DNA from 3 places in the Streptomyces sp. NPDC003023 genome. Region 1 is predicted to be linked to each of the others. Evidence: riboswitches for the same ligand, from Rfam matches in the RefSeq annotation. Region 1 holds a riboswitch; each other region holds the start of a gene.

Evidence for each region. A riboswitch is a leader RNA that binds a small molecule or an ion and turns the genes downstream of it on or off. The one in region 1 is predicted to bind thiamine pyrophosphate.
Region 2: another riboswitch for thiamine pyrophosphate. It lies ahead of thiO (glycine oxidase ThiO); the one in region 1 lies ahead of thiC (phosphomethylpyrimidine synthase ThiC).
Region 3: another riboswitch for thiamine pyrophosphate. It lies ahead of ACFYV1_RS29030 (thiamine ABC transporter substrate binding subunit); the one in region 1 lies ahead of thiC (phosphomethylpyrimidine synthase ThiC).

What each region holds. Positions count from the first base shown of each region.
Region 1 is NZ_JBIAPL010000004.1:137,695-144,456, reverse strand. It holds gene ACFYV1_RS15745 (DUF5326 family protein) at 1-22, shown strand, start outside; gene ACFYV1_RS15740 (IclR family transcriptional regulator) at 289-1,059, shown strand; gene ACFYV1_RS15735 (SsgA family sporulation/cell division regulator) at 1,204-1,638, shown strand; gene ACFYV1_RS15730 (YibE/F family protein) at 1,744-3,075, opposite strand; TPP riboswitch at 3,147-3,280, shown strand; gene thiC (phosphomethylpyrimidine synthase ThiC) at 3,273-5,072, shown strand; gene ACFYV1_RS15720 (hypothetical protein) at 5,134-5,952, opposite strand; gene ACFYV1_RS15715 (metallophosphoesterase) at 6,108-6,762, opposite strand, start outside.
Region 2 is NZ_JBIAPL010000002.1:434,478-441,239, forward strand. It holds gene pknB (Stk1 family PASTA domain-containing Ser/Thr kinase) at 1-470, opposite strand, end outside; gene ACFYV1_RS10230 (thiazole synthase) at 1,032-1,826, opposite strand; gene thiS (sulfur carrier protein ThiS) at 1,833-2,033, opposite strand; gene thiO (glycine oxidase ThiO) at 2,030-3,199, opposite strand; TPP riboswitch at 3,197-3,309, opposite strand; gene ACFYV1_RS10245 (NAD(P)/FAD-dependent oxidoreductase) at 3,579-4,745, shown strand; gene ACFYV1_RS10250 (Rv2175c family DNA-binding protein) at 4,789-5,154, shown strand; gene thiE (thiamine phosphate synthase) at 5,240-5,890, shown strand; gene metF (methylenetetrahydrofolate reductase [NAD(P)H]) at 6,010-6,762, shown strand, end outside.
Region 3 is NZ_JBIAPL010000011.1:87,538-94,299, forward strand. It holds gene frr (ribosome recycling factor) at 1-78, shown strand, start outside; gene ACFYV1_RS29020 (phosphatidate cytidylyltransferase) at 78-1,226, shown strand; gene rlmN (23S rRNA (adenine(2503)-C(2))-methyltransferase RlmN) at 1,416-2,522, shown strand; TPP riboswitch at 2,585-2,706, shown strand; gene ACFYV1_RS29030 (thiamine ABC transporter substrate binding subunit) at 2,702-3,829, shown strand; gene ACFYV1_RS29035 (ABC transporter permease) at 3,886-5,502, shown strand; gene ACFYV1_RS29040 (ABC transporter ATP-binding protein) at 5,502-6,539, shown strand.

The sequences.
Region 1 (6,762 bases):
GGCTTCCGGCTCACGCCCTTAGGCCCGGGGGTTTCCGGGGCGCCGCCGGGCGGCCATTAGCCCGGCCGGGGGAAACCGCCGAACTGACCGCATGCCGTGCCGGATGCTGCCATTAGAGTGGTTCTTCGCTGCCGCCCCTCGGGATTGTCCCGGAGCAAGATCGCTCTCACCAGCGGTTTCGCCCGTCCGGGGGCCGAAAGGCCGTTCAGGGCCCGGGGCTGCGGCGGTCGCGCGGGGGCGGCCCCCGCGGGCGGGCGTGCTGCCCGTCACCACGCCTGGGGGTGACCTGTGGCCGGGGCGACGAAAGCCGCTGCTCCTACTCTGATCGGCTCGGTGCAGCGGGCGTTGAGATTGCTGGACGCCGCCGGCGCACATCCGGACGGAGCTCCCGCGAAGCTGCTCGCACGGGAGGCGGGGATCCCGTTGCCGACCGCCTACCATCTGCTGCGCACTCTGACCCACGAGAACTATCTGAGGCGCAGGAACGGCGTGTACGCGCTCGGGAGCGCGGTCGAGCGGCTGGTGTCCGGCGGTGCGCCGCCGAACCGCCGCAGCACCCTCGAGGAGTCCCTCGCGCACTGGCGTGACGCGATCGGGGTGCCTGTCTACTTCGCCGTCTACCGCGAGGGTGAGATCGAGATCGTCGCGGTCTCCGACACGCCCTACGCGCCGGCCGTCACCGAGTGGGCTGACTTCCGTGAGACCGGGCACGCGCACGCGATCGGTCAGTGTCTGCTGGGCCAGCTCGACGAATCGTCACGCCACGATCATCTCGACCGTCATCCCGTGCAGGCCGTGACGCCGTACACGGTGCGGGACCGGCGCGGTCTGCTCGAGAAACTCGCCGGTCATGGCCGTACGGAACCTGTTGTCGAACGTCAGGAATATGCAATCGGCACGGTCTGCGCTGCTATTCCGATCACTGTCGGTTCCGGTATCGCAACTATGGCGATTTCTCTGCCCCTGCATCAGGAAGCCCGACTGCTCCCGGCCGTCGAGCAGTTGAGTGCGGCAATCGGTGGGCTGTTGGGGTCACTTGCCTTCTCTATCAGTATCTGAAATATCACTCCTTGTGATCTGCTAGACCTTGGACCACGATTACGCAAGAGGGTCTAGGGGGATCGTTCCTGGCCGTTTTCTTCTGCTTTGCCAGTACGGGTTCAGACGGGTTCAACCAATGCTTCATCTGCTGCGGGGTATGTGATGCGCGAGTCGGTCCAGGCCGAGGTTCTGATGAGCTTCCTCGTCTCCGAGGAACTCTCCTTCCGGATCCCGGTGGAACTGGGTTATGAGACAGGAGATCCGTACGCGGTGCGGATGACCTTCCACCTGCCAGGCGATGCGCCCGTGACCTGGGCGTTCGGGCGCGAGCTGCTGCTCGACGGGATCAACGGGCCCAGCGGGGAGGGTGATGTGCACATCGCCCCCATCGGACCCGAGAGCCTGTCGGACGTCAGCATCCGGCTCCGGGTCGGCGGCGATTCGGCGCTGTTCCGGGTAGGAGCACCGCCGCTGGTCGCCTTCCTCGACCGTACGGACAAGCTGCTGCCCATGGGCCAGGAGCTCACTCTCGGTGACTTCGAGATGAGTCTGGAGGAGGCGCTCGGACGTATCCTCGCCGAGGAGAACGCGGGCTGACGTTCCCCGGCCCCGCATCCCCGGCCCCGCATCCCCGGCCCCGCATCCCCGGCCCCGCATCCCCGGCCCCGGTTCACCGGCCCCGCTTCCGCGGCCCCGCTCGCCTCACCGCTTGCGCCGGCGTCCCCTGCCACCGGTGCGGGCGGGTGCGGCGCCGGACGGTGCCGGCGTCCCCGAGCGGTCGGCGGAGACCACCAGGGCGGCGAGCGCGGTCGTGACCGGCACCGAGGCGACCAGGCCGATCGATCCCACCAGCGTCCGTACGATCTCCTCCGCCACCAGTTCGCTGTTGGCCACGGTGCCCACACTGGACTGGGCGATGGAGAAGAGCAGCAGAAGCGGCAACGCCGCGCCCGCGTAGGCGAGCACGAGCGTGTTGACGACCGACGCGATGTGGTCGCGGCCGATGCGGATGGCGGAGCGGTAGAGGGCGCGCGGGCCCATGTCCGGGTCGGCCTGGTGCAGTTCCCACACGGCGGAGGTCTGGGTGACCGTCACGTCGTCGAGGACGCCGAGCGAACCGATGATCACTCCCGCGAGCAGCAGTCCGCTCATGTCGATCTCCGGGTAGAGACCGTGGATCAGACCGGTGTTGTCGTCGGTGTTGCCGCTCAGGCTCGCCCAGCCGATGAAGAGTGAGCCGAGCAGCCCGATCAGCAGCAGGGAGATCAAGGTCCCCAGTACGGCGACGGAGGTCCGCGCGGTCACTCCGTGGCACATGTAGAGCGCGATCAGCATGATGGCGCTCGCCCCGACCACCGCGACCACCAGGGGGTTCGACCCCTGCAGGATCGCGGGCAGGATGAACAGTGTCAGTACGGCGAACGAGATCGCCAGCGAGATCAGGGCCATCACACCGCGCATCCGTCCCACCAGCACCACGACGAGGGCGAAGATGCCCGCCAGCAGTGCCATCGGGAAGCCCCGGTCCACATCGGTCACCGAGTACTGGAGATCGCGCGGGGCGTCGGGCGCGTAGGCCACGACCACGCCCTGGCCCTCCTTCAACTGCCTTGGTGCGTCGGGCTGGACGATCTCGACGAATTCGCGGCCCTTGTCCTTGCCCGTGGTCACCTCGACGGTCGCCCTGCCGCACCGGCCCTGCTGCGAGTTGACGGCCTCGCGTCCCTCGGGTGTGGAGGTGTCCCCGGTCGGCGGGACCTGTGCCGCGTTGACGTCCTGGCAGTCGACCTTCACGAGAGCGACCACCTTGCCCTGCTCGGTCTGCCGGTCGAAGCCGACCCCGGTGCGCTCGTGGCCGGGCGCTCCGCCCGGCCACAGCACGGCGAGCCCGACGAGGACGGCCGTCGCGAACGGGATGAGCACGGCGGCGATGACCTTGCGGAGGTGCTGGGAGACTGGCGCGGCGGGCCCATGGCTGTGCGCATGACTGTGGGCCTGGCCGTGCGGTTCTGGGGGCTGCGGCGATGAGGTCACGGACCGATCATCGCAAGAACGCGAGGGGCCCTCTGTTCAGCGCGCCAGACATGACGCTAGCGTGGTGGCACCTTTGCACACGCGGGAGCTCGGAGCACCGGGCTGAGAGGGCGCTGACCTTCGTACATCCGTACGGGACGAGCTGCGCCGACCGCCGAACCTGTTACCGGGTAATGCCGGCGTAGGGAGTAGGTCTCATGACCGTATCGGACGCACGCACGCCTGCCTCGAACCAGAGCGACGAGGCCGGGAAGTCCATCGGCTGGCACAAGGGATACGTCGAGGGCTCGCGCCCCGACCTCCGCGTGCCGGTGCGCAAGGTGCACCTCACGAACGGCAAGGACGTGACGCTGTACGACACGTCCGGCCCTTACACCGACCCGAACCTCGAGACCGATGTACGCCGCGGTCTGCCGGCGCTCAGGGAGAACTGGATCATCGGCCGCGGCGACACCGAGGAGTACACGGGGCGGCCCGTCCGTCCCGAGGACGACGGGATCAAGCACACGTCCCCCCGCGGTGGGCTGCGGAACCTCGACGCGGTCTTCCCGGGCCGCCCGCGCCAGCCGCGCCGCGGCCGCGAAGGCCGGGCCGTGACCCAGCTGGCGTACGCCCGCCGGGGTGAGGTCACCCCCGAGATGGAGTACGTCGCCATCCGCGAGAACGTCTCCCCCGAGGTGGTGCGCGAGGAGATCGCGGCAGGCCGGGCCGTGCTGCCGGCGAACGTGAACCACCCCGAGATCGAACCGATGATCATCGGCAAGCGGTTCCTGGTGAAGGTCAACGCCAACATCGGCAACTCCGCGGTCACCTCCTCGATCGAGGAGGAGGTCGAGAAGATGACGTGGGCGACGCGTTGGGGCGCCGACACGGTCATGGACCTGTCCACCGGTCGCAACATCCACACCACCCGCGAGTGGGTGCTGCGCAACTCCCCCGTACCGATCGGCACCGTGCCGCTGTACCAGGCGCTGGAGAAGGTCGACGGCAAGGCCGAGGAACTGACCTGGGACGTCTACAAGGACACGGTCATCGAGCAGGCCGAGCAGGGTGTGGACTACATGACGGTCCACGCGGGGGTGCTGCTGCGCTACGTGCCGCTGACGGCGCGCCGCAAGACCGGCATCGTCTCGCGCGGCGGCTCGATCATGGCGGCGTGGTGCCTGGCGCACCACAAGGAGTCGTTCCTCTACGAGAACTTCGAGGAGCTCTGCGAGATCCTCGCCGCCTACGACGTGACCTACTCGCTCGGCGACGGTCTGCGGCCCGGTTCGATCGCGGACGCCAACGACGAGGCGCAGTTCGCCGAGTTGAAGACGCTGGGTGAGCTCAACTCGATCGCCAAGCGGTTCAATGTGCAGACGATGATCGAGGGCCCCGGTCACGTCCCGATGCACAAGATCAAGGAGAACATCGACCTCCAGCAGGAGATCTGCGAGGAGGCCCCGTTCTACACGCTCGGCCCGCTCACCACCGATGTGGCCCCCGCGTACGACCACATCACCTCCGGCATCGGAGCGGCCATGATCGCCTGGTGGGGCACGGCCATGCTCTGCTACGTGACGCCCAAGGAGCACCTGGGCCTGCCGGACCGTGACGACGTGAAGACCGGCGTCATCACGTACAAGATCGCGGCCCATGCGGCGGACCTCGCCAAGGGACACCCGGGAGCCCAGGAGTGGGACGACGCGCTGTCCGACGCGCGCTTCGAGTTCCGGTGGGAGGACCAGTTCAATCTGGCCCTCGACCCCGACACGGCAAGGGCGTTCCACGACGAGACGCTGCCCGCCGAGCCGGCGAAGACCGCGCACTTCTGCTCGATGTGCGGTCCCAAGTTCTGCTCGATGAAGATCTCCCAGGACATCCGGCGCAAGCACGGCGGTGACCTGGGCGAGGGCGACGGTGGATCTCTGGAAGAGGCCGAGGCGGGCATGGCGGAGAAGTCCAGGGAGTTCGCCGCCTCGGGCAACCGGGTCTACCTGCCGATCGCGGAATGACATGACGCGTGGTCGCCGGTGCCGCCCCCTGTGGGGCGGCACCGCGACCAGCCGGTGCCGGTCACTCCGGCCGGTGCTCGGGCCCGCCGAAGTCGGGGCTGGAGAAGTCCGGGCTGGTGAACGTCGGCCGCTGCCCCGCGGTCGAGCCGTCAGCAGGGCTGGAGAAGTCCGGCCCGCTGTACCCGATCTTCGGGATACGGCTCACCGGCCGGGGCGGTCCCGTGGGCGACGGGTCTGTGCCGGGGTCGGCGAGCGCTGCTCTCAGGAAGGGCAGGATGCCGCGCTCCAGCAAGGCGTGACGCCACGCCTCCTTCGCCCGTGACACCTCTTCCGGCAGTTCTCCGGCGGCCGCGCCGTCCGCGACCTGTGTGGCGCCGTTGCGCAGGGCCGTCAGCAGCAGCCCCACCGCGGCGACCAGGATGGCGGCCGCCGTGAGCGCGCCGAAGAACCAGCCGGCCGTCAGAAGTGTGTCGGCGAAGGCCGGGGTGGGACTCAGCATCTTGAGGATGTAGCCGACGAGGAGGAAGATCGCCGCCGCCGTCCCCGCCAGGACGGGAGCGAGCACGGCGACGACCGCGCCCAGGCCGGCGCCGTCCGAGTCCTCGCCGGTCGCGGGCGCCAGTACGGAGTCGCGCACCGAGGCGGCCGTCGTGGGTGTGCGCAGCTCCTGGCGCACCTTCACGTAGTGCTCGTACTCGGCGGCGGCCGAGGCGGCTATCAGGGCCGTCGCGTTCAGTGCCATGGTGCGCAGCTGCTCGGCGTTGAGACGCAGCCCGACGGCGGTGAGGTCAGGGCGTTCATGGGCGTTGCGCAGTGCCTCGTCCAGGACCCGCCCGTACTCGGCACGGTCCTCGTTCAGCAGGTGCGGAGCGCTGTTCATGGTGCATCCCCCGATGCTCCGTAGGGCCGGACAGCCGTTGTGTGCCGGGCAGTTGGGCGGAAACGGAGGAGAGTCTGCTACGGATAGGCCGATGGTAGAGCGGTTACGGCACAGCTCGACAGGGGGTTTCCGTAAATCGCGTGTCGCGAGTCGGCTCAGTCCTTCAGGGGGAGTTGCTGGACAAGGAGCTTTCCGGCCATGGTCACGCCGCCGTCCATGGCGATGGCGAGCCCGTCCGCGTAGACGTGCGGACCTTCGACCTCGGGGCGCTCGCCGTCCTCGCCGTCCTCTGTGCCGACCTCGCCCAGCAGGTAGGGAATGGGGCTGTGACCGTGCACGATGCGCCGGCCGCCGTAGGCCGAGAGCAGTTCGCGCACGGCCTGCGGGCCGTCGTCGCGGAAGGCGAAGCGCTTGGTGAACTTGCGGAACAGGTCCCAGCACTCGTCGGCGTCGTTGCGGGTGAGGATCGCGTGCACGGTGTCGTTGACGTCCGCGATGGTGGATCCGTACTCGAGATAGGCGGTCGTGTCGGAGTGCAGCAGCAGGTGGCTGTCCTCCTCGACCACCGCGTCGAGCCTCGCCATCCACTGCAGGTGGACTTCCTGCAGCCGGTCCATGTCGGCCTTCTGGCCGCCGTTGAGGAGCCAGGCGGCCTGGAAGGTCGCGGTTCCCGCGCCGGAGTTGACCGGTGTGTCACCGAAGCGTTTGGCGCCGAGCAGCAGCAGTTCGTGGTTGCCCATCAGGGCCTTGCAGTAGCCGCCGGCGGCGGCCGCCTCGGCCGAGAGCCGCATGACGAGGTCGATCACGCCG
Region 2 (6,762 bases), on a different contig from region 1:
ACCTTGACCCGGCCGTCGTCCCCGATCAGCACGTTCTCCGGCTTCATGTCGCGATGCACGAACCCGGCCCGGTGCGCGGCGCCGAGCGCGGCGAGCACGGGCTCCAGGATGTCGAGCGCGGCCCGCGGCTGAAGCGCACCGCGCTCCCGGAGCACGTCGCGCAGGGTGCAGCCCTCCACGTACTCCATCGCCAGATACACGTACGCGCCCTGTGCGCCCTGGTCGAACACCCCCACCACATTGGGGTGGGCCAGCCGGGCGACGGACTTGGCCTCGCGGATGAAGCGCTCCACGAACGTCGCGTCGGTCGCGAGGTCCGGGTGCATCACCTTGAGAGCGAGTACGCGGTCGAGGCGGGTGTCGACGGCCCGGTAGACCGTGGCCATGCCGCCGACGGCGATGCGCTCATCGACTCGGTAGCGGCCGTCGAGCACCTGCCCGACGAGGGGGTCCTGGAGGGTCGTGTCCACCCCGCGATTCTACGAGGCGGGGCGGCGGGCTCAGACGGGCCGTGCGGGGCGGGGGGGTGGACTGCAGCCGAGCTGTGACGCGGGGCGGCAGTGCGGGTGGCGCCTGCGGCGGGCCGTTTCCCCACCCCGCGCCCGGGCCCTCTGTCGCTTTGTGGGCGGGGTCGTTTCCCCGCACCGGCGCGTCCCTTTCCGAAGCGGGGCAGGCCCCGGGTCCTGTTGCCGCCCTGCGGGCGGGCCGTTGTACCGCTCTGGCGGACGGCGTACCGCGCTCCGCGCGGTGGCCTCGAACTCCCCCTACGGCCTGGAGGCCGCGGGTGGTGCCCCCGAGCCGGGCTGGATTCGCCGCTGCGGGGCATCTTCAGCCCCGCCGGCGTTTGAGGCGCGGGGGTACGGGGGCAGCGCCCCCGAAACACCGCGCGGAGCGCGGTGAACGGGTCCGGGCTCGGCGATTGAGGCGCGCATATCCAGGGCAGCGGCCCTGAAACACCGCGCGGGGCGGGTCCGGGCGGAGCCCGGTTGTGGGACGGGGGTGCCCCCATGGCCGCCGGCCCACCCGCACCGTCAGAACGCCGGCCGCTCCGGGTCGAGGGCCGCCCGCCCCTCGTGGGGCGACGACGCCTCCGCGAAGTGCCGTCGCGGAATCCGGCCCGCCCGGAACGCCAGCCGCCCCGCCCCCACCGCGTACCGCATGGCCTCCGCCATCAGCACCGGCTCCTGCGCCCGCGTCACCGCGGACGCCAGCATCACCGCCGCGCACCCCAGCTCCATCGCCAGGGCCGCGTCCGACGCCGTGCCGGCGCCCGCGTCGAGGATCACGGGGACGCCCGCCTGCTCGACGATCAGCTGGAAGTTGTGGGGGTTGCGGATCCCGAGCCCGGACCCGATCGGCGAGCCGAGCGGCATGATCGCGGCGCAGCCCACGTCCTCCAGCCTCCGTGCGAGCACCGGGTCGTCGTTCGTGTACGGCAGCACGGTGAAACCGTCGTCGACGAGGGTCTCCGCCGCGTCCAGCAGTTCCACACCGTCCGGCAGCAGGGTCCGCTCGTCGGCGACGACCTCGAGCTTGATCCAGTCGGTGCCGAGCGCCTCCCTCGCCAGGCGCGCGGTGAGCACCGCCTCGCCGGCCGTGAAGCAGCCCGCGGTGTTCGGCAGCACCCGGATGCCGAGCCGGTCGAGCACGGAGAGCACGGACCCCTGGACTGTCGGGTCGAGGCGCCGCATCGCGACGGTGGTGAGTTCCGTGCCGCTCGCGACCAGGGAGCGTTCGAGCACGTCGAGGCTGGGCGCCCCGCCCGTACCCATGATCAGCCGGGAGTCGAACGTCGTCCCGCCGATGGTGAAACGGTCGTCTGCCATGCCGGCTCAGCCTCCCTGCACTGCGGTGAGAATCTCGACGCGGTCGCCGTCGCCGAGCCGGGTGCCGGCCCACTGGCTGCGCGGGACGACGGCCTCGTTGACGGCGGCGGCCACGCCCGACGGCGCCGCGGTGAGTGCCGCGACGACGGTGTCGAGCGTGGTTCCCGCGGCGAGGTCGCGTGCCTCGCCGTTGACGGAGATGTTCATGCGGGCTGCTCCTCGAGGATCGAGGAGAAGCGGCGTGGGGTGAAGGGCCGTGCCACCTCCGGCAGTTCACCGCTCACCAGCGCGGCCGCCAGCACGTCGCCGGTGAGGGGGGTGAGCAGCACCCCGTTGCGGTAGTGCCCGGTGGCCAGCAGGAGCCCCGGCAGTTCGGTGAAGCCGAGCAGCGGCGCGTTGTCGGGGGAGCCGGGCCGCAGCCCGGCCCGGGTCTCGACCAGGGGCAGTTCGGTGATGCCCGGTACGAGCTCGTGCGCGTCGCGCAGCAGCTCGTACACGCCGCCGGCGGTGACGGTGGTGTCCCAGCCGAGTTCCTCGCTGGTCGCGCCGACGACCAGTTCACCGTTCTCGCGCGGCACGAGGTAGACATGGCTGCCGCGCACCACGGCGCGCACCGTGCGGGAGAGGAACGGCGCGTAGGGCCGGGGCACGGTCAGCCGCAGGACCTGGCCCTTCACCGGCCGGACCGGCGGGAGCACATCCGCCGGGACGCCCTCGAGCCGTCCGCTCATGCTGCCGCCGGCCAGCACCACCTGTGCCGCGGAGAGTTCACTGCCGTCGGCGAGCACGGCCCCGGCGGCCCGGTCACCGGTGACGACCAGTCGCTCCGCCCAGGTGCGGCGGAGGTCGACCCCGGCCCGTTCGCAGGCCGCGACCAGCGCCGCCGCCAGCCGCCGCGGGTCGACCTGGTGGTCGCCGTCCACCCGCAGTCCGCCGCGCACACCGGGCGCGAGCATCGGCTCGAGGCGTCGGCATTCGCGGCCCGAGAGCCATTCGGAATCGAGCCCCGACCGGCGCTGCAGGGCGTGCAGTTCACGCAGATGCGCGCGGTCGTCGGCGTCGAGCGCGACGGCGAGGGTGCCGCACGAGCGGTAGCCGACGCGCTGCCCGCTCGCCTCCTCCAGTTCGGCCACGAAGGCCGGGTAGCGGCGGGCGGACTCCACATTGAGACCGAGCAGCGTCTGCTCGCCGTAGTGGAGTTCGGTGACGGCGGCCAGCATCCCGGCCGCGACCTGCGCGGCCCCGCCGCCGGGCTCGGGGTCGGCGACGACGACCCGCAGCCCGCGCTGCGCGGCCCGCCAGGCCGTGACCAGGCCGATGACTCCGCCCCCGATGACAAGGACATCGGGAGTACGTGGTGTGCGAGACGACATGGGCGTCCAGCCCCTCCCTTCGCCGGCATGACCCGGATCAGGTTCGTACGGTCGGAGGCCGTCCAGCCTCCCTCTCAGCCCGGTGCGTCCGGGCTCCCGCGAGTGCCTTACGGTGCCACCCTAACCGTTCCGGGTCACGTGCAGCTGAAGAAGGACGGCCGGGCCTCCTCCGGGTACTGCGCCTTCGAGGCCGTCGAGCTGCCGGACGGGCGGGGCGGCTGGAGGAGACGCGGGAGAGGGAGTCCCAGGAGGGCGGCGGGACGAGCGCGGTGGAGGAGTCGCCTTCCTGACCTGTCGTCAGGTACGCGCGGATACGTAAGGTGTGCGGGTGGACGAACAGCAGACAGCGTCACGGCGCGTGGTGATCGTCGGCGCGGGCATGGCCGGCGTGCAGACCGCGGTCGCCCTCCGCGAACAGGAATTCACCGGCCGGGTCACGGTGATCGGTGCGGAGCCGCACCAGCCGTACGACAGGCCCCCGCTGTCCAAGGCGATCCTGCTCGGCAAGGCGGAGGACTCCGCCTTCGACATCGACTTCGAGGCCCTCGGTATCGAGCTGCGCCTCGGCGCGGAAGTGACACGGGTGCGGACCGGCGCCCACGAGGTCGACACCGCCGCGGGCCCCGTCCCGTACGACGTACTGGTCCTGGCCACCGGCGCCGCGCCGGTCAGTCTGCCGGGCACCCGCCACGTTCCCGGTGTCCATCTGCTGCGGACGCTGGACGACGCCGCGCGACTGCGTCCGCTCCTCGCGGAGCAGCACGACATCGTCGTGGTCGGCGCGGGGTGGATCGGTGCGGAGTTCGCGACCGCCGCCCGCGAGGCGGGCTGCGCCGTCACCGTTCTCGAGGCCGCCGACCGCCCGCTGGCCGGGACCATGCCCGCCGAGGTGGCCGCCCCGATGGCCGCCTGGTACGGGCAGTACGGCGCCGAGCTGCTCACCGGCGTCCGGGTCGCCGCCGTCGAGGCGGGGTACGTCGTGCTCGACGGGGGCCGCAGGATCCCGGCCGGCGCCGTCGTCGTCGGAATCGGCGCCCGGCCCGCGACGGGCCTGCTCGCGGGCTCCGGAGTGGAGCTCGGCCCTGACGGCTCCGTCGTCGCGGACCGGTATCTGCGTGCCTCCGCCCCGGACGTGTACGCCGTCGGCGACTGCGCCTCCTACCCCTCGGGCCGCTACGGCGAGCGGTTGCTCGTCCACCACTGGGACAACGCGCTCCAGGGACCGCGCACCGTCGCCGCGAACATCGTCGGGGGCCGGGAGCTCGAGGCGTACGACCCGGTGCCGTACTTCTGGTCGGAGCAGTTCGGGCGTTTCGTCCAGTACGCGGGTCATCACGGCGTCTTCGACACCCTGCTGTGGCGGGGCGACCCGGCGGACGAGACCTGGTCGGTGCTGTGGCTGCGGGACGGCGCCCTGGTGGCCCTGCTGGCCGTCGGCAGGCCCCGTGACCTGGCCCAGGGCCGCAGGCTGATCCAGTCCGGGGCGGCGCTCGACACGGAGCGGGCCGCCGACTCCTCCGTCCCTCTGAAGGCGGCGGCGCGGTAGGTCCCGGCTACCGGCTGTCGGTCTTGGATGGCAGGCTTGTCCCGTGACCGAGATTGACGCAAAGACCGATGCCCTCGTCCCCGCCTGGCTCCACCTGCCGGACATCGCGGAAATGCTCGATGTCGAGGTGACGCGCGTGCGGCAGCTGGTCAAGGACGGCCAGCTGATCGCCGTGCGGCGCGGTGAGAACCGGGCGCTCCAGGTGCCCGCCGCCTTCATCGACGGCAACAAGGTGGTCAAGGGCCTGTCCGGCACCCTGACGCTCCTGAGGGACGACGGCTTCTCCGACGAAGAGATGCTCGAGTGGCTCTTCACCCCCGACCCGACCCTGCCGGGCACGCCCGCCCAGGCGCTCAGCGAGAATCGCGGTACGGAGGTGAAGCGCCGGGCCCAGGCGCTCGCCGTCTGACGTACCGGAAAACCATCACCGCGGCCGGATGTACGGCCGGGCCGCCCGGCCCGCGCATCCGGCCGCCCTACGGGGGGATCGCCTCATGATCACGGCTAGCGCGCCGCTGTCCGACGCCCGGCTCTATCTGTGCACGGACGCCCGCAAGCGCCAGGGTGACCTTCCGGAGTTCCTCGACGCCGTGCTGGCGTCCGGGGTGGACATCGTGCAGCTGCGCGACAAGGGCATGGAGGCCGGCGAAGAGCTGGAGCACCTCCAGGTGTTCGCCGACGCCTGCCGCCGCCACGGCAGGCTCCTCGCGGTGAACGACCGCGCGGACGTGGCGCACGCCATCGGCGCCGACGTGCTGCACCTGGGTCAGGGCGACCTGCCGGTGCCCGCCGCACGCGCGATTCTCGGGGACCGTGTGCTGATCGGCCGCTCGACGCACGCCGAGTCCGAGGCGGCGGCAGCAGCCGTCGAGCGGGGCGTCGACTACTTCTGCACGGGCCCCTGCTGGCCCACCCCCACCAAGCCGGGGCGGCACGCCCCCGGCCTCGACCTGGTGCGGTACACCGCCGGGCTCGGGAGCGACCGTCCGTGGTTCGCCATCGGCGGGATCGACGCGGGCAATCTGGACGAGGTGCTGGACGCCGGGGCCCGCAGGGTCGTCGTCGTTCGCGCGATCACCGAAGCCGACGACCCGGCCGCCGCGGCCGCCGACCTGGCGAAGCGGGTCAGGGCGCGGGTCGGCTGACGGTCACGCGCCGCCGATGATCGTCCATTTATGTCCAAGGGGTGGACAGGAGACCGACAAAGCGGAAATATTTATCGGTTCGGGTTGGGGGACCCCCGCAGTTTGGCTAACCTGCCCGTATGGCCCTCGGTACTGCTTCCACCAGAACGGATCACGCACGCACGGTGCGTGACCTGCTTGCGACGGGCAAAACGTCGTACTCGTTCGAGTTCTGGGCGCCCAAGACGGAAAAGGGCGAGCGGAATCTGTGGAACGCGCTGCGCAGGGTCGAGGCGGTCGCCCCCAACTTCGTCTCCGTGACCTACGGCGCCGGCGGCTCCACCCGCGCCGGCACGGTCAAGGCCACCCAGGAGATCGCCGCAGACACCACCCTCACGCCGGTCGCGCACCTCACCGCGGTCGACCACTCGGTCGCCGAACTGCGCAACATGATCGGCCAGTACGCGGACGCGGGCATCCGTAACATCCTCGCCGTGCGCGGCGACCCGCCCGGCGACCCGATGGGTGAATGGGTCAAGCACCCGGAAGGCGTGCGGTACGCGGCCGACCTGGTCCGGCTCATCAAGGATTCCGGCGACTTCTGCGTGGGAGTGGCGGCCTTCCCCGAGATGCATCCGCGCTCGTCGGACTGGGATGAGGACGTCCGGCACTTCGTGGCCAAGTGCCGCGCGGGCGCCGACTACGCGATCACGCAGATGTTCTTCCGGCCCGAGGACTATCTCCGGCTTCGCGATCGGGTCGGTGCAGCGGGTTGCGAAACCCCGATCATCCCCGAGATCATGCCCGTCACCAGCGTCAAGCAGATCGAACGCTTCGCCACGCTCAGCAACGCGCACTTCCCGGACGAACTGAAGATGCGGATCCTCGCCGTC
Region 3 (6,762 bases), on a different contig from region 1:
GACGACACCACCGCGAAGTACGTCGCACAGGTGGACGAGCTGCTCAAGCACAAGGAAGCCGAGCTGCTCGAGGTCTGATGAACGACTCTTCCTGGGGGGCCTCGCACGGCGCCGGATATGCCGGAGCATGGCCGCCGCCCGACCAGGGGCCCCTCCCGGCGGGTCCCGCATACGATGGGCGCGACGCGCAGCAGACTCGCCCCATGCCCATCGTGCCGGACTTTCCCGACGCAGGTAGAGACGCCGAGGACCGCAGCGGCGGCAAGGGCCGCGACGACCGGGACCGGGGGGCCGCCCGGCTCGGCGGCCCCCTCTTCCGTGACGAGATGCCGCAGGAGCCCATGTCCACCCCGCCGCCACAGGGCGAGCCCGACCCCCAGCGTCCGGCCCGGCCCGAGCCGCCGCAGAAGAAGCGGGCCGGCCGGGATCTGAGGGCGGCGATAGGGGTCGGTGTCGGCCTCGGTGCGGTCATCGTCGTCTCTCTCTTCTTCGTCAAGGCCGTCTTCGTCGGCGTGATCGCCGTCGCCGTCGTCGTCGGCCTGTGGGAGCTGACGTCCCGGCTCGAGGAGCGCAAGCAGATCAAGGCGCCTCTCGTTCCCCTCGCGGTGGGCGGCGCGGCGATGGTCGTGGCCGGCTACGTGCGCGGGGCGGAGGGCGCCTGGGTCGCGATGGCCCTCACCGCCCTCGCCATCCTGGTCTGGCGGATGACCGAACCGCCGGAGGGCTATCTGAAGGACGTCACGGCGGGCGTCTTCGCGGCGTTCTACGTCCCCTTCCTGGCCACGTTCGTGGCGCTGATGCTGACGGCGGACGACGGTCCGGAGCGCGTGATCACCTTCCTGCTGCTCACCGTGGTCAGCGACACCGGTGCCTATGCGGTGGGCTGGCGCTTCGGCAGGCACAAGCTGGCGCCGCGCATCAGCCCCGGCAAGACGCGTGAAGGGCTGCTCGGCGCGGTGGCGTTCGCGATGGCCGCGGGCGCCCTGTGCATGCAGTTCCTCATCGACGGCGGCACCTGGTGGCAGGGACTGCTGATCGGCCTCGCGGTCGCTGTCAGCGCCACGCTCGGCGACCTGGGCGAGTCGATGATCAAGCGGGATCTCGGCATCAAGGACATGGGCACGCTGCTCCCCGGGCACGGCGGCATCATGGACCGGCTGGACTCGCTGCTGCCGACGGCGCCGGTGGTGTGGCTGCTGCTGGTGCTCTTCGTCGGGTCGGGGTGATCCGAGGGGTTCTCCGTGAGCTCCGTGAGGGCCCGCCGTCCTGGGACGGCGGGCCCTCCGCTGTTTCCCGTGCGACGACGGGCCCTCCGCTGTCCCGTGCGACCGCGGGCCCCGATACGACACATGACGACCACCGCACAGGGCCGGGCGCCCGGGTCACGCCGATGGATCTGCGACACTGGTCGAGTCATGCCTAAGCCCGGAGAACTCACTTTCGTCGCGCCCCGCGGAGCCAAGAAGCCGCCGCGGCACCTCGCCGACCTCACGCCCGCCGAGCGCAAGGAAGCTGTCGCCGCCATCGGCGAGAAGCCGTTCCGCGCCAAGCAGCTGTCCCAGCACTACTTCGCGCGGTACGCGCACGACCCGGCGCAGTGGACCGACATCCCCGCCGGGTCGCGCGAGAAGCTCGCCGGTGAGCTGCTGCCCGACCTGATGTCCGTCGTCCGGCACATCTCCTGCGACAACGACACCACCCGCAAGACGCTGTGGCGTCTGCACGACGGGACCCTCGTCGAGTCGGTGCTCATGCGCTACCCGGACCGGGTCACCATGTGCATCTCCTCGCAGGCCGGCTGCGGGATGAACTGCCCCTTCTGCGCCACCGGCCAGGCCGGCCTCGACCGGAACCTCTCGACGGCCGAGATCGTGCACCAGATTGTCGACGGCATGCGGGCACTGCGCGACGGCGAGGTCCCCGGGGGCCCCGCCCGCCTGTCCAACATCGTCTTCATGGGCATGGGCGAGCCGCTCGCCAACTACAAGCGCGTCGTGGGGGCCGTCCGCCGCCTGACCGACCCGGAGCCGGACGGACTCGGACTCTCGCAGCGCGGCATCACCGTCTCCACCGTCGGCCTGGTGCCGGCGATGCTCCGCTTCGCGGACGAGGGCTTCAAGTGCCGCCTCGCGGTGTCGCTGCACGCCCCGGACGACGAGCTGCGCGACACCCTGGTCCCGGTCAACACCCGTTGGAAGGTCCGCGAGGTCCTCGACGCGGCCTGGGAGTACGCGGAGAAGTCGGGCCGCCGGATCTCCATCGAGTACGCGCTGATCCGCGACATCAACGACCAGGCGTGGCGCGGCGACCTCCTCGGCCGTCTGCTGAAGGGCAAGCGGGTTCACGTGAACCTGATTCCGCTCAACCCGACGCCCGGGTCGAAGTGGACGGCCTCGCGCCCCGAGGACGAGAAGGCGTTCGTCGAGGCCATCGCCGCGCACGGTGTGCCGGTCACCGTCCGGGACACCCGCGGTCAGGAGATCGACGGGGCATGCGGGCAGCTGGCGGCGCAGGAACGCTGACCGCCGGGGCTTCGGCCATGGCTGATACTGTGCGCTGTGCGTTCGCACAAATGAACAACGAAACATTCCGACAGGGGAGCGCACCACAGCGCTGAGAGTGCGGCACGGCCTTCGAGGCCACGGGCCGCAGACCCTCGGACCTGATCCGGGTCATACCGGCGTAGGGAGTCAGCATCATCATGAACAGCCAGCTTCGGCGTGCCGTCACCGCGGCACTCGTCGGTGCCCTCGGCATCACCACGCTCGCCGCCTGTGGCGGGGAGTCCAAGGACTCCGGCTCCGGCGGCAAAACCGAGTCGAAGACCGTCACCCTCGTCAGCCACGAGTCGTTCGCGGCGTCCGAGGCGGTGCTGAAGGAGTTCACCCGGCAGACCGGCTACACGGTCAAGGTGCTCAAGAGCGGAGACGCGGGCACCGCGCTCAACAAGGAGATCCTGACCAAGGGCTCCCCCCAGGGCGACGTCTTCTTCGGCGTCGACAACACCCTGCTGTCCCGCGCGCTCGAGAACGGCATCTTCACCCCCTACGAGGCCAAGGGCCTCGACCAGGTCGCGGACCAGGTGCAGCTCGACGCGGACAAGCACCGCGTGACGCCCGTGGACACCGGCGACATCTGCGTCAACTACGACAAGAAGTTCTTCGCCGACAAGAAGCTCGCGCCGCCGCGGACGTTCGCCGATCTCGCGAAGCCCGAGTACAAGAACATGCTGGTCGTCGAGAACGCCGCCACCTCCTCGCCCGGTCTGGGCTTCCTGCTCGGCACCATCGGCGAGTACGGCGAGTCCGGCTGGCAGGGCTACTGGAAGAAGCTCAAGGACAACGGCGTCAAGGTCGTCGACGGCTGGGAGCAGGCGTACAACGAGGAGTTCTCGGGCTCCGCCGGTGGCAGGAAGGCCGGGGCCGACCGTCCGCTGGTCGTCTCGTACGCCTCCAGCCCGCCGGTCGAGGTCCTCTACGCCGACCCTTCCCCAAGCTCTTCGAGCAGTGGACACCCCAAGCCCACCGAGGCGCCGACCGGCGTCGCGACCGGCACGTGCTTCCGTCAGATCGAGTTCGCCGGCCTGCTCGAGGGAGCGAAGAACGAGGCGGGCGGCAAGGCGCTGCTGGACTTCCTGATCAGCAAGAAGTTCCAGGAGGACATGCCGCTGAACATGTTCGTCAACCCGGTCGTCGAGGGCGCGAAGCTGCCGGAGCTGTTCACCGAGCACGGGGCGGTCGTCGAGAAGCCCGAGACCGTTGCCGCGGACTCCATCGCGAAGAACCGTGAGCAGTGGGTCCGGTCGTGGTCCTCGCTCGTCGTGAAGTAGCGAAGCCCCCGCGGCCTCCGCGGTATGCGCGTGGGAACGCGGCCCGGCTCGGCCTGATGGCCGTCCCTGTCGCGTTCTTCGCCGTCTTCTTCGCCTACCCCGTAGCCGCCATCGTGGGCCGCGGCCTCCGCGCCGACGGAGCCTGGCAGTTCGGCAGGTTCGGTGAAGTCCTCGGCCGGCCGGACATCGTGGATGTGCTGTGGTTCACCACCTGGCAGGCGCTCGCCTCCACCGTGCTGACACTGCTGATCGCCCTGCCGGGCGCTTACGTCTTCGCCCGCCTCGACTTCCCGGGCAAGCGGCTGCTGCGCGCTGTCGTCACCGTGCCGTTCGTACTCCCGACGGTCGTCGTCGGTACGGCGTTCCTGGCCCTGCTGGGGCGCGGCGGACTCTTCGACGAACTGTGGGGGATCCGGCTGGACACCACGGTGTGGGCCATCCTCCTCGCGCACGTCTTCTTCAACTACGCAGTCGTCGTACGGACCGTCGGCGGCCTGTGGTCGCAGCTCGACCCCCGTCAGGAGGAGGCCGCCCGGGTCCTCGGGGCGGGGCGCCTGGCCGCCTGGCGCCGTGTGACACTGCCCGCGCTGGCACCCTCGGTGGCCGCGGCGGCCCTGATGGTCTTCCTCTTCACCTTCACCTCCTTCGGCGTCGTGCAGATCCTCGGCGGCCCCGCCTTCTCCACCCTCGAGGTGGAGATCTACCGGCAGACCGCGCAGTTCCTGGACCTGCCGACAGCGGCCGTCCTCACCCTGGTGCAGTTCACGGCGGTCGGCGCGGTGCTGACGGTGCACGCCCGGACGGTACGGCGGCGGGAGAGCGCGCTGCGGCTCGTCGACCCGGCGCGAACGGCGCGACGACCCCGGGGAACGGCCCAGTGGACGCTGCTCGGCGGCGTCCTGGCCACCGTCCTCGTACTCCTCCTGGCACCCCTCGCGGTGCTGGTCGAGCGCTCCTTCGACACTCCGGCCGGCTACGGACTCGACTACTACCGCGAACTGGGCACCGTGGACCCGTCCGGCGGGGCGTTCCTCGTACCGCCGATCGACGCCGTGTGGAACTCCCTGCGGTACGCCCTGGCCGCCACCGCCATCTCGGTCGCCGTCGGCGGGCTCGCCGCGGCGGCGCTCACCAGGAAGGCCGGCAGGCTGGTCCGGGGTTTCGACGCGCTGCTGATGCTGCCGCTGGGCGTCTCCGCCGTGACCGTCGGCTTCGGCTTCCTGATCACCCTCGACGAACCCCCGCTGGACCTGCGTGCGTCGTGGATCCTGGTTCCGCTCGCCCAGGCGCTGGTCGGCGTGCCCTTCGTCGTACGCACGATGCTGCCCGTGCTGCGCGCGGTGGACGAACGACTGCGCGAGGCGGCCGCCGTGCTGGGCGCGTCGCCGCTGCGGGCCTGGCGCGAGGTGGACCTGCCGCTGGTGCGCAGGGCGATGCTGGTGGCGGCCGGGTTCGCGTTCGCCGTCTCCCTCGGCGAGTTCGGCGCGACGGTCTTCATCGCCCGGCCGGACAACCCGACACTGCCCGTCGCCGTCGCCCGTCTGCTGGGCCGGCCCGGCGAACTCAACTACGGGCAGGCCATGGCACTGAGCACGATCCTGATGGTGGTGTGCGCGGCGGCGCTGCTCCTGCTCGAACGCATCCGCACCGAAACCACCTCCGAGGAGTTCTGATGGCACTGCTGGAACTGGAGGGCGTGACCGTACGGTTCGGGCCGCGGAACGCGCTGGACGCCGTGGACCTCGAAGTCGCGGAGCACGAGATCGTGTGCCTGCTCGGGCCGAGCGGCAGCGGCAAGTCCACCCTGCTGCGGGTGACCGCCGGACTGCAGCGCGCCGACAAGGGCCGGGTGCTGCTCGGCGGCGCCGACCAGTCCGGGGTGCCGGTGCACCGGCGCGGGGTGGGTCTCATGTTCCAGGACCATCAGCTCTTCCCGCAGCGCGACGTCGCTGGCAACGTCTCCTTCGGACTGCGGATGCATGGCGCGAGCCGTGACGAACAGGTCCGCCGGACCGAGGAGTTGCTTCGGCTGGTGGGACTGCCGGGCGCGGGGAAGCGGTCCGTCGCGGCGCTGTCCGGCGGCGAGCAGCAGCGCGTCGCGCTCGCCAGGGCGCTGGCGCCGGAGCCGAGGCTGCTGATGCTCGACGAACCGCTCGGCCAGCTCGACCGCGGCCTGCGGGAGCGCCTCGTCGTCGAACTGCGTGGCCTGTTCGGGCGGTTGGGTACGACGGTGCTCGCCGTCACTCACGACCAGGGAGAGGCCTTCGCGCTCGCCGACCGTGTCGTCGTCATGCAGGACGGACGGATCGCGCAGGCGGGCACGCCTCTCGAGGTCTGGCAGCGGCCCGCGTCGGAGTTCGTCGCCCGCTTCCTCGGCTTCGACAACGTGGTGGCAGCGACCGTCGGCGGCGCGGTCGCCGACACGGTGTGGGGCAAGGTCCCCGTGCCCGACGGCTCGCCACAGGGCGCGCGGACGCTGCTCGTACGGCCGGACGGCGTGCGGCTGACCGGCCCCTCCCAGGGGCTGCGGTGCACGGTCGAGTCCCGTACGTTCCGCGGGAGCCATGTCGCCGTGCGACTGCGGCCGTCGGAGGGGCCGGTCCTGGAGGCGGAGTGCTCCCTGGCGCAGGCTCCGGAGGAGGGCGCCGTGGTGGGTGTGGTGTTCGCCGACGAGGAGGTCGTGGTCCTCGGGACGGACGCTCCTTCCTAAGGGCTGTCCCGCAATCCCCGCTGGGCGCACGACGACAGCTACGGCACCTCGCTGCGTTGTCGAATCGCCCGGATACATCCAGTATGAGGACGACCCTCCGCCTTGCGATGCACCGCATCTGACGCCGCGCGCTGATCCACCGTGGGTTACGGGACAGCCCTTGGGGAGCGCATCGTGGTTCCACCGGACGAGGCGGCCGTCGAAGAGCCGGAAATTGCTGCCG